3 regions of the Cellulomonas sp. SLBN-39 genome follow, and region 3 is predicted to be linked to each of the others. Evidence: predicted binding sites of a transcription regulator. Region 3 holds the regulator's gene; each other region holds the start of a gene.
What was found. The regulator HrcA, encoded in region 3, represses chaperone genes, less so after heat shock. The targets are predictions, from matches to a motif close to TTNGCACTCGNNNNNNNCGAGTGCNAA.
Positions count from the first base shown of each region.

Region 1: groL (chaperonin GroEL) is a predicted target of HrcA. The motif match lies at 1,415-1,441, and genes of this name have one in related genera.
Region 2: FBY24_RS05900 (Hsp20/alpha crystallin family protein) is a predicted target of HrcA. The motif match lies at 1,994-2,020, and genes of this name have one in related genera.

Region 1 is NZ_VFOA01000001.1:794,662-797,930, forward strand. Features, by position in the region: gene groL (chaperonin GroEL) at 1-1,262, opposite strand, end outside; gene FBY24_RS03515 (glycoside hydrolase family 15) at 1,530-3,026, shown strand; gene FBY24_RS03520 (cold-shock protein) at 3,101-3,269, opposite strand, start outside.
Region 2 is NZ_VFOA01000001.1:1,304,569-1,307,837, reverse strand. Features, by position in the region: gene gcvT (glycine cleavage system aminomethyltransferase GcvT) at 1-94, shown strand, start outside; gene gcvH (glycine cleavage system protein GcvH) at 201-572, shown strand; gene FBY24_RS05910 (LuxR C-terminal-related transcriptional regulator) at 956-1,180, shown strand; gene FBY24_RS05905 ((deoxy)nucleoside triphosphate pyrophosphohydrolase) at 1,491-1,931, shown strand; gene FBY24_RS05900 (Hsp20/alpha crystallin family protein) at 2,111-2,554, shown strand; gene FBY24_RS05895 (MalY/PatB family protein) at 2,653-3,269, opposite strand, start outside.
Region 3 is NZ_VFOA01000001.1:3,162,629-3,165,897, forward strand. Features, by position in the region: gene FBY24_RS14420 (DUF3097 domain-containing protein) at 1-538, opposite strand, end outside; gene hrcA (heat-inducible transcriptional repressor HrcA) at 739-1,761, shown strand; gene dnaJ (molecular chaperone DnaJ) at 1,843-2,967, shown strand; gene FBY24_RS14435 (16S rRNA (uracil(1498)-N(3))-methyltransferase) at 2,964-3,269, shown strand, end outside.

The sequences.
Region 1 (3,269 bases), 2.4 Mb from region 3:
CCGGCCTGGATGAGCGCGACGCCACCACCGGCGACGATGCCCTCCTCGACGGCCGCCTTGGCGTTGCGCACGGCGTCCTCGATGCGGTGCTTGCGCTCCTTGAGCTCGACCTCGGTGGCCGCGCCCGCCTTGATGACGGCGACGCCGCCGGCGAGCTTGGCGAGGCGCTCCTGGAGCTTCTCGCGGTCGTAGTCCGAGTCCGAGTTGTCGATCTCGGCGCGGATCTGCGCGACGCGACCGGCGATCTGGGCCGCGTCGCCGCCGCCCTCGACGATCGTGGTCTCGTCCTTGGTGACGACGACCTTGCGGGCCGTGCCGAGGACCTCGAGGCCGACGTTCTCGAGCTTGAGGCCGACGGTCTCGGAGACGACCTGGCCACCGGTGAGGACGGCCATGTCCTGCAGCATCGCCTTGCGGCGGTCGCCGAAGCCGGGCGCCTTGACGGCGATCGACTTGAAGATGCCACGGATCTTGTTCACGACGAGCGTCGCGAGCGCCTCGGACTCGACGTCCTCGGCCACGATGAACAGCGGCTTGCCGGCCTGGATGACCTTCTCCAGCAGCGGCAGCAGGTCCTTGACGTTCGAGATCTTCGACTCGACGAGCAGGACGTACGCGTCCTCCAGGACGGCCTCCTGACGCTCGGGGTCGGAGACGAAGTACGCCGACAGGAAGCCCTTGTCGAACCGCATGCCCTCGGTGAGCTCGAGCTCCAGGCCCAGCGCCGAGGACTCCTCGACGGTGATGACGCCTTCCTTGCCGACCTTGTCCAGGGCCTCGGCGATGAGCTCGCCGATCGCGGGGTCGCCGGCCGAGATCGCGGCCGTGGCGGCGATCTCCTCCTTGGTCTCGACCTCCTTGGCCTGGACCAGGAGCTGCTCGGTGACGGCCTCGACGGCCTTCTCGATGCCCTTCTTCAGCGCGATGGGGTTCGCGCCGGCGGCCACGTTGCGCAGACCCTCGCGCACGAGGGCCTGGGCCAGGACGGTCGCGGTCGTCGTGCCGTCACCGGCGACGTCGTCCGTCTTCTTGGCGACCTCCTTGACGAGCTCGGCGCCGATGCGCTCGAAGGGCTCCTCGAGCTCGATGTCCTTGGCGATGGAGACGCCGTCGTTGGTGATCGTCGGCGCGCCCCACTTCTTGTCGAGCACGACGTTGCGACCCTTGGGGCCCAGGGTGACCTTGACGGTGTCGGCGAGCGTGTTGAGCCCGCGCTCCATGCTCCGCCGGGCCTCCTCGTTGAAGGCGATGATCTTGGCCATGGGGCTGTGATCCTTCTTCCGGTTCGTGGGGTGGCCGGTCGGTGCCCGCGACGGACGGGTCCTGCGCGCGGTCACGTCCCGCGCGCGGGCACCCTCACCTGACGGCCGGGATGCTGCTGTCACTCTCCACCGGAGAGTGCTAAGTCCAATGGTTAGCACTCGACCCCGGAGAGTGCAAGCAGCGCCCCGCCCGCGCGGGGCCCGTCAGGCTCCACCACGGGCCGACGTCCCTCCCGCCGGGCGACCGGCACGCACTAGGGTGCGCGTGTGCCACGTCACACCGCCGAGCGGTCGGCGCCCGCGGTGCGGCGGGCGCGCGCCGCCGTCGGCCTGCTCGTCGCCGGCTGCCTCGCCGTGACGGGTGCAGCCGGCGGACCGCCGCCGGACCGCACCGCCACCACGACGGCGGTCTCGCCGGAGACCGGGGCCGCCGCCGGTGGCGGTGCCGTCGCCGCAGCGGTCCCCGCCCCGGCCGTCGCGGGGGGCGCACCGGCCGCCCCCGGCGGGTACGCCGTGGTCGCGCTCGACCAGCAGGCGGTGGCCGTGCTCGCCGACGGCACGCGGGCGGGCGTCCCGGCCGACGCGCTGGCCGTCTACCTGCCCGGCACGCGCGTGCCCGACCCGGTGGCCGCCCGCCTCGCCACGACGCTCGGCTCGACGCCTGCCACCGACCGCGCGGCGACCCCCGGCGCCGCGCGCAGGGCCGGGGCCGCCCAGGAGGCCTGGCTCGCCGCCGGCACCGTGCCCGGCACGGGCGGGCCCTACGAGGACATGGCCCGCGCCGCGCTCCTCGACCTGCACGCCCTCGACCTCGGCGACGGTGCGGTCGTCGCCGGCTGGTCGGCGATGTGGCGCTACGTGTGGCCGCGCGACGCGGCGTTCGTCGCGGTGGCGCTGGCCCGCACCGGGCACGTCGAGGACGCCCTCGAGGTGCTCGGCTTCCTCGCCCGCGTCCAGGAGGACGACGGGTCGTTCCAGGCCCGGTACCTGCCCGACGCGTCGGGCCCGCCGGACGACCGCGGCACCCAGACCGACGGCACGGGCTGGTCGATGTGGGCGGCCGGCCTCGTGCTGGAGCAGGTGCCCGCCGCGGAGCGCGCCCCGGTGGCCGCCGCCCTCGCGCCCCAGGTCCGCGCGTCGCTCGCGCACGCGACGGCCCTGCTCGGGGCGGACGGGCTGCCGCCGGCGTCGCCCGACTACTGGGAGGTCCCCGAGGACGAGCTGACCCTCGGCACCGCGGCACCGCTGGTCGCGGGGCTCGAGCAGGCCGCCACGGTGCTCGCCGCCGCCGGGGACGCTGACGGCGCCGACGCGGCGACGACGCTCGCCGCGACCAGCCGCAGCGCGGTCGAGGCGACCTTCGCCCCCGTGGGCTGGACCCGGCACGCCGACGGCGCGGCCCTCGACGCCGCGTCGACGTTCGCGCTCCCGCCGTTCTGGTCGGCGCCCGGGGACGGCGCCGCGGCGGCGTGGCAGGCGTCCGTGCCCGCCATGCTGCGCCCCACGGGCGGGCTCGCGCCCGGTGCGGGCTGGCGTCAGGACGGCGTCACGTGGACCCCGCAGACGGCCCTGTACGCGTGGGTCGCGGCCGAGCAGGGCGACGCGGCGCAGGCCCGCCGCTGGCTCGACGTGCTCGACGCGCACCGCACGCCGAGCGGCTCGATCCCCGAGAAGATCCTCGCCGACGGCTCACCCGCCGCCGTGGCACCGCTGGGGTGGAGCGCCGCCTGCGCCCTCCTGGCGCTCGACGCCCTCGAGCCCTGACGCGCGCACGCCGGCGCCCGGACGCGCGACGGCGGCCCGTCCGCGACACGCGCGTCGGGCCGCCGGTCCTGCGGTCAGAGGGGACGGACCTGCTCGGCCTGGGGGCCCTTCGAGCCCTGGCCGACCTCGAAGTCCACGGCCTGCCCCTCCTCGAGACTGCGGTAGCCGTCGGCCTGGATCGCGCTGTAGTGCACGAACAGGTCCTGACCTCCGCCGTCCGGGGTGATGAAGCCGTACCCCTTC
Region 2 (3,269 bases), 1.9 Mb from region 3:
GTCCGCGGAGGGCACCGAGCTGGCCGTCGACGTGCGCGGCCGGCGCGAGCCCGTGCGCGTGGTGCCGATGCCCTTCTACCGTCGTCCTCGATGACGGACGCACCACCCGGACGACGTCGCACCCGCCGCGCCGCCGCCCGACGCAGTCCCTCCCGACGCAGTCCTTCCCGACGCAGTCCCGCCCGACCCCAGGAGCACCGATGACCGCCGAGCTGCCCGCCCAGCTGCAGTACACCGTCGAGCACGAGTGGGTCGACCAGGCCTCGCCCGTGACCGTCGGCATCACGTCGGTCGCCGCGGACGCCCTGGGCGACATCGTGTACGTCGAGCTGCCCGCCGTCGGGGACACCGTCACCGCGGGCGCCGTGATCGGCGAGATCGAGTCCACGAAGTCCGTCTCCGAGCTCTACTCGCCGGTGACGGGCACCGTCGTCGAGGTCAACGACGCCGCCGTCGCGGACCCCTCGACCGTGAACGCCGACCCGTACGGCGCCGGCTGGCTGCTGCGCGTCGACGTCGAGTCGGCGGGACCGCTGCTGTCCGCCGAGGAGTACGCCGCGCTGAACCCCTGACCAGCGGCCGTCCGACCGGCCCCGGCCCCGCTCCCGCCACCCGCGGGAGCGGGGCCGTCGTGCTTGTGGCGCGGGTGGTTCTCGGGGTGAAATGAGAGGTCCATGAGAACGGTGTCTCGCTTACCACAGGAAGTTGGGTGGTAGCACCCTCTAGGCCTTGCTCCGATCGGGTGAACTGCTGAACGCTTGGGGCGGCGGCATGTATCACCCGGCCGATCAGGAAGTCATCGTGGTGGCAGCGACATCGGCACCACGGGGGGGAACCGTCGGTGAAGAAAAGTCTCCGAACCCGCGTCATGGACGCGAGGGAGGCCGCTCTCATCCGGTACGCAGCCCCTGCGGGGTCGGACAGTCCGGCTCAGCCGCGCACACCGGAGGACATCATGACCATGCTGGAGACGAGCACCACCGCCACCGAGTCGCTCACCCGCCGTGAGCGCGTGGTCCTGGCCGAGCTGGCCGAGGACGTCACCCTCGAGGAGATCGCGACGCGACTCTTCGTCACCCGCAACACCGTCAAGTCCCAGGTCCGCAGCGTCTACCGCAAGATCGGCGTCTCCACCCGCACCGACGCGGTCGCGTGGGCCCGCGCCCACGGCATCCGCTGACGCGCCGCCCGGACCCACGCACGACCCGCACGTCCTGCACCGCTGCACGACCTGCACTGCACGCACGTCCTGCACCGCTGCACGGCACGCGCCGTCTGCGCCGCTGCACCGTCTGCACCGCAACGCCCGTCGGGCGGCCGCGTCCCTCCGCGCGGCTGCCCGGGCCGACCGTCGTCGTCGACGTCGGCACCCGGCGGTCCCCTGACCGCCCGGACGACCCACGTCGTCCGTCGGGACGGGTGACCCGGCCCGCACGCCCGGGTGTCGTCGACGACACCCCCGCGTCACGCAGGGCTGGCACACTCGCCCCATGAACGATGTCCTCGTCGTCGCCGCCGCGCTGGTCGACGACCTCGACGACCCCCGCCTCCTGCTCGCCGCACGGCGGGCCACGCCCGCGAGCCTGGCCGGCCGGTGGGAGTTCCCCGGGGGCAAGGTCGAGGCCGGCGAGACGCCGGAGCTCGCGCTGCACCGCGAGATCCGCGAGGAGCTCGGCGTGCGCGTCGGGCTGGGCGTGGAGCTGCTCGGCCCCGACGCCGGGGCGTGGCGCCTCGCCGAGGGGTACGTCATGCGGGTGTGGTTCGCGGAGGTCCTCGACGGGGTGCCCGAGCCGCTCGTGGAGCACGACGAGCTGCGCTGGCTCCCCGACGGGCAGTGGCTCGACGTGCCGTGGCTCGACGCCGACGTGCCCATCGTCGAGGCGCTGGAGCGCTTCGTCGCGGCCTTCCCGTCGCGCACCGGCCCGTCCTGACGCCCGCGGCACCCACCACGAGGGACCCGTTTCGCCGTCGGCGAACCGGGCCCCGCGACCTGTTGGCACTCGGCACCACAGAGTGCTAATCCTTGACGTGTAGCCACCCGGCGGCAGGCGCGCCGGGCGCATCCGGGTCCGCGGGCGGTCCGCGGCCCCACGTCGAGGAGGTGAGGGGTGTGGCTACTCGTTTCGACCCGTTCCAGGAGATGGACCGAGTCCTCGGGCAGATGCTCGCCGCCGACCGCGCGTCGGCCGGGATGCCGATGGACCTGTACCGGGACGGCGACCACTACGTCCTGCACGTCGACCTGCCGGGCGCCGACCCGGGCACGATCGACGTCGCGGTCGAGGACCGCACGCTGACGATCCGCGCCAACCGGTCCGGCCGCACGGAGCACGACGTGCAGTGGCTGGCCAAGGAGCGCCCCGCCGGCACGTACGCCCGCCAGCTCACGGTCGGCCGCGGCCTCGCGCTCGACCAGATCAGCGCGACCTACGCCGACGGCGTGCTCACGCTCACGATCCCCGTGGCCGAGGAGGCCAAGCCGCGCCGCATCGAGGTGCAGCACGGCTCCGCCGCGACCTCGATCGAGGCCGCCCCGGCCGGCACCGCCGGCTGACGCACCGAACCGACGCCCGGGCGCCCTCCTACGGGGGCACCCGGGCGTCGGCGTGCGGGGCCGTCACCGAGGCCCGAGGTCGCCCCGGGCCACGGTGCTCAGACCAGCGCGCCGACCAGCCGGTCGAGCCCCTCGGCGAGCACGTCGGTGGACGTGGCCAGGTTCATCCGCACGAAGCCCGCACCCTGCGCCCCGAAGGTCGGGCCCGAGTTCACGGCCAGAGCACCCTCCTGCAGCAGCACGCGCGCCGGGTCGGCGTCGGGCGGCACGCACCCGCGCAGGTCCAGCCAGGCGAAGTACGTCGACGCGGGCGGCGTCCACCGGGCACCGGGCAGGCGGTCGGCGAGCGTCCGGTCGACCGTCGCGACGTTGGTGCGGATCTGCTCCAGCGCGGCGTCCAGCCAGGCGCCGCCCTCGCGGTACGCCGCGACGTGCGCGACGACGCCGATCTGGCTGACCCCGTGCCCGACGATCTCCGGCATGCGCGCCAGGTCCGCGCCGGCCTCCGCGCCCGGCACCGCCACCGCGGCCTTGAGACCCGCGAGGTTGAAGGCCTTCGACGCGGAGTGCAGCGCGACGGCCTGCGGGATCACCGCGGTCGCCGAGACGAACGGCTCGTCGTCCAGCACCAGCGGGGCGTGGATCTCGTCGGAGACGACGCGCACGTGGTGCCGCGCGGCCAGCTCGCCCAGCGCCGTCAGCTCCGCCGCCGAGT
Region 3 (3,269 bases):
GCACCAGGTGGTCGACGAGCACCCCGACGCGCCGGTCGGTCGTGGGCCGGAAGTCGCGCAGCGCGTCGGCGAGGTGGTCGACGCCGTCGAGCAGCTCGACGACGACGCCCTCGACGCGCAGGTCGTCGCCCCAGACCTTCTCGACGAGCTCGGCGTCGTGCTTGCCCTCGACCCAGATGCGCGACCCGCGGGCGACCCGTGCGGGCGCGTCGTGCACGGCGCGCGAGCCGGACGCCGTGCGGGCCGGTGCGGCGGGCGCGCGGCGGGCGACGGGTGCGGTGAGCACCACCGGCGCCCCGTTCACCCAGAACCCGGGCCCGAGGGTGAACGTGCGCGTGCGCCCGCGCCGGTCCTCCAGCACGACGACGTGCAGGCCTCCGGACTTCTCCACGCGCACGACCGCGCCGACCCACCCGGACTCGACGTCCTCGACGACGAGCCCGCGCTCGGCGGGCTGCTCGCGGGCCGTCGGGCGCGGCGCGTGGTGGGCGGTCGGGCCGGTGGACAGGACGTCCGATCCGTAGCGGTCGCTGGTCACCGGGGCACTGTAGGGCGCGGGGCCCACGGACGCCGCGCGGCCGGCCCGGCGCGTCGGCGGCCCGGGGTGCGACCCTGGTGCCCCGCGGCGGGGCGCGTAGGATTGGCACTCGGCAGCCGCGAGTGCTACCAGGCGGGCCCCGTGGGCGCCGCCCGCACGCCCGCGGGACGCGGCCCGGACGAGGAGGCGAGGAGGTGGCGGTGAGCGACGACAGACGGCTGGACGTGCTGCGCGCGATCGTCGAGGACTACGTCGCCACCCGTGAGCCCGTCGGCTCGCGGGCCCTGACGGAGCGGCACCGCCTCGGGGTGTCGCCCGCGACGATCCGCAACGACATGGCCGCGCTCGAGGACGCCGGGCTCATCCACCAGCCCCACACCTCGGCCGGCCGGGTGCCGACCGACCTGGGCTACCGGGTGTTCGTCGACCGCCTCTCCACGGTCAAGCCGCTGTCCCCGGCGGAGAAGCGGGCCATCGGCGCGCTTCTGGAGGAGGCCGTCGACCTCGACGACGTCATCGACCGTGCGGTCCGCCTGCTGGCCCAGCTCACGCAGCAGGTCGCGGTCGTGCAGTACCCGTCGTTGCGACGCTCCGCCCTGCGGCACGTCGAGCTCGTGCCCGTCGGCCCCCGGCACCTGCTCGTGGTCATCATCACCACGACCGGCCGGGTCGAGCAGCGCACGGTCGAGGTGCCGCAGGACCTCGACGAGGCGGTGGTCGCGAGCCTGCGCGTGCGCCTGAACCTCGCCGCCGCGGGCCTGCGCCTGGCCGACCTGGACGTGGCGCTGGCCGCGCTCGTCGACGAGGTCGGCACCGACGGCGCCCCGCTGGCCCGTGCGGTCGTGGAGGTCGTCGCGCAGACGCTCGCGCAGGAGCGCGAGGAGCGCGTCGTCGTCGCCGGCGTCGGCCACCTGGCCCGCACGGCCGGCACGGACTTCACGCACACCCTCGGCCCGGTCCTCGAGGCCCTCGAGGAGCAGGTCGTGCTCATGCGGCTGCTGTCCGAGATGGCCGAGGACGGCGCCGGGGTGGCCGTGCGGATCGGCCGCGAGACCCAGCACGAGGGCCTGTCGGAGACCAGCATCGTGACCAGCGGCTACGGCGGCGAGGGGTCGGCCGTGGCCCTCCTCGGCTCCGTGGGGCCGCTGCGCATGGACTACCCCGGGACGATGTCGGCGGTGCGGGCCGTGGCCCGCTACCTCACGCGCATCCTCGCCGGCTGACCGGGCACCACCCACCGACATCCCCGCACCGATCGCGCCGGCCCGCCGGCGACCACGACCAGGAAGCGAGCCCCACCGCACGTGACCGACTACTACGAGGTCCTCGGGGTGCCGCGCGACGCGGCGCCCGAGCAGATCAAGAAGGCCTACCGCCGCCTGGCCCGCGAGCTGCACCCCGACGTCGCGGGTGCCGACCCGCAGGCCGAGGAGCGCTTCAAGGACGTCTCGCGCGCCTACGACGTGCTCGGCAACGCCGACAAGCGCCGCGCCTACGACATGGGTGCCGACCCCGCCTCGCCCGGCGGTGGCGCCGGTGGCGGGTTCGGTTTCCAGGACATCTTCGAGACGTTCTTCGGCGCCGCCGCCGGTGGCGCCCAGCGCGGCCCCGCGTCCCGTGCCCGGCGCGGCCAGGACGCGCTCGTGCGCCTCGACCTCGACCTCGCCGAGACGGTGTTCGGCGTGCACCGCGAGATCCAGGTCGACACGGCCGTGCTGTGCCCGACGTGCGGCGGCACGTGCTGCCGCCCGGGCACGTCGCCGCGCACCTGCGAGGTCTGCGCGGGCCGCGGCTCGGTCCAGCGCGTCGCCCGCTCGTTCCTCGGGCAGGTCATGACGACCCAGCCCTGCGCCGCGTGCCACGGCTTCGGCACGGTCATCCCCGAGCCCTGCACGGAGTGCGCCGGCGAGGGGCGCGTGCGCTCGCGCCGCACGCTCTCGGTGGACGTCCCCGCGGGCGTCGACACCGGCACCCGCATCAAGCTCACCGGGCAGGGCGAGGTCGGCCCCGCCGGCGGCCCGGCCGGCGACGTGTACCTCGAGGTGCGCGAGCGCAAGCACGAGACGTTCGTGCGCAAGGGCGACGACCTGCACGCCACCCTTGAGGTGCCGATGACCGCCGCCGCGCTGGGCACCGTCCTCGCGCTCGACACCCTCGACGGCGAGCGCGAGATCGACCTGCGCCCGGGCACGCAGCCCGGTCAGGTCGTGACCCTCAAGGGCCTGGGCGTCGGGCACCTGCACGTCGGCGGCCGCGGCGACCTGCACGTGCACGTCGACGTGACCGTGCCGCTGCCCGCCGACGACGAGCAGACCGAGCTGCTGCGGCGCCTGGCGGCCCTGCGCGGCGAGGAGCGCCCCGACGCGCGCCTGGCGGCCGCGAACCCGGGGGTGTTCGCCAAGCTCCGCGACAAGCTCGCGGGCCGGTGAGCGCACCGGTCTTCCTCGTCGATCCCGGCGACCTCGCGGACGTCGTGGCCGGCGGCGAGCTCCTGCTGACCGGGGCCGAGGGGCGGCACGCGGGCGTCGTGCAGCGCAAGACCCCCGGCGAGCGGGTCGACGTCGTCGACGGCGCCGGCGTGCGCGCCGTCGGCACGGTCGCCGACGTGCACCCCGACGGCGTGCGCGTGGCCGTGCTCCGCGTCGACGTCGAGCCCGAGCCCGCCCCGCGGCTCGTGCTGGTGCAGGCCCTCGCCAAGGGCGACCGCGACGAGATGGCGATCGAGGCGGCC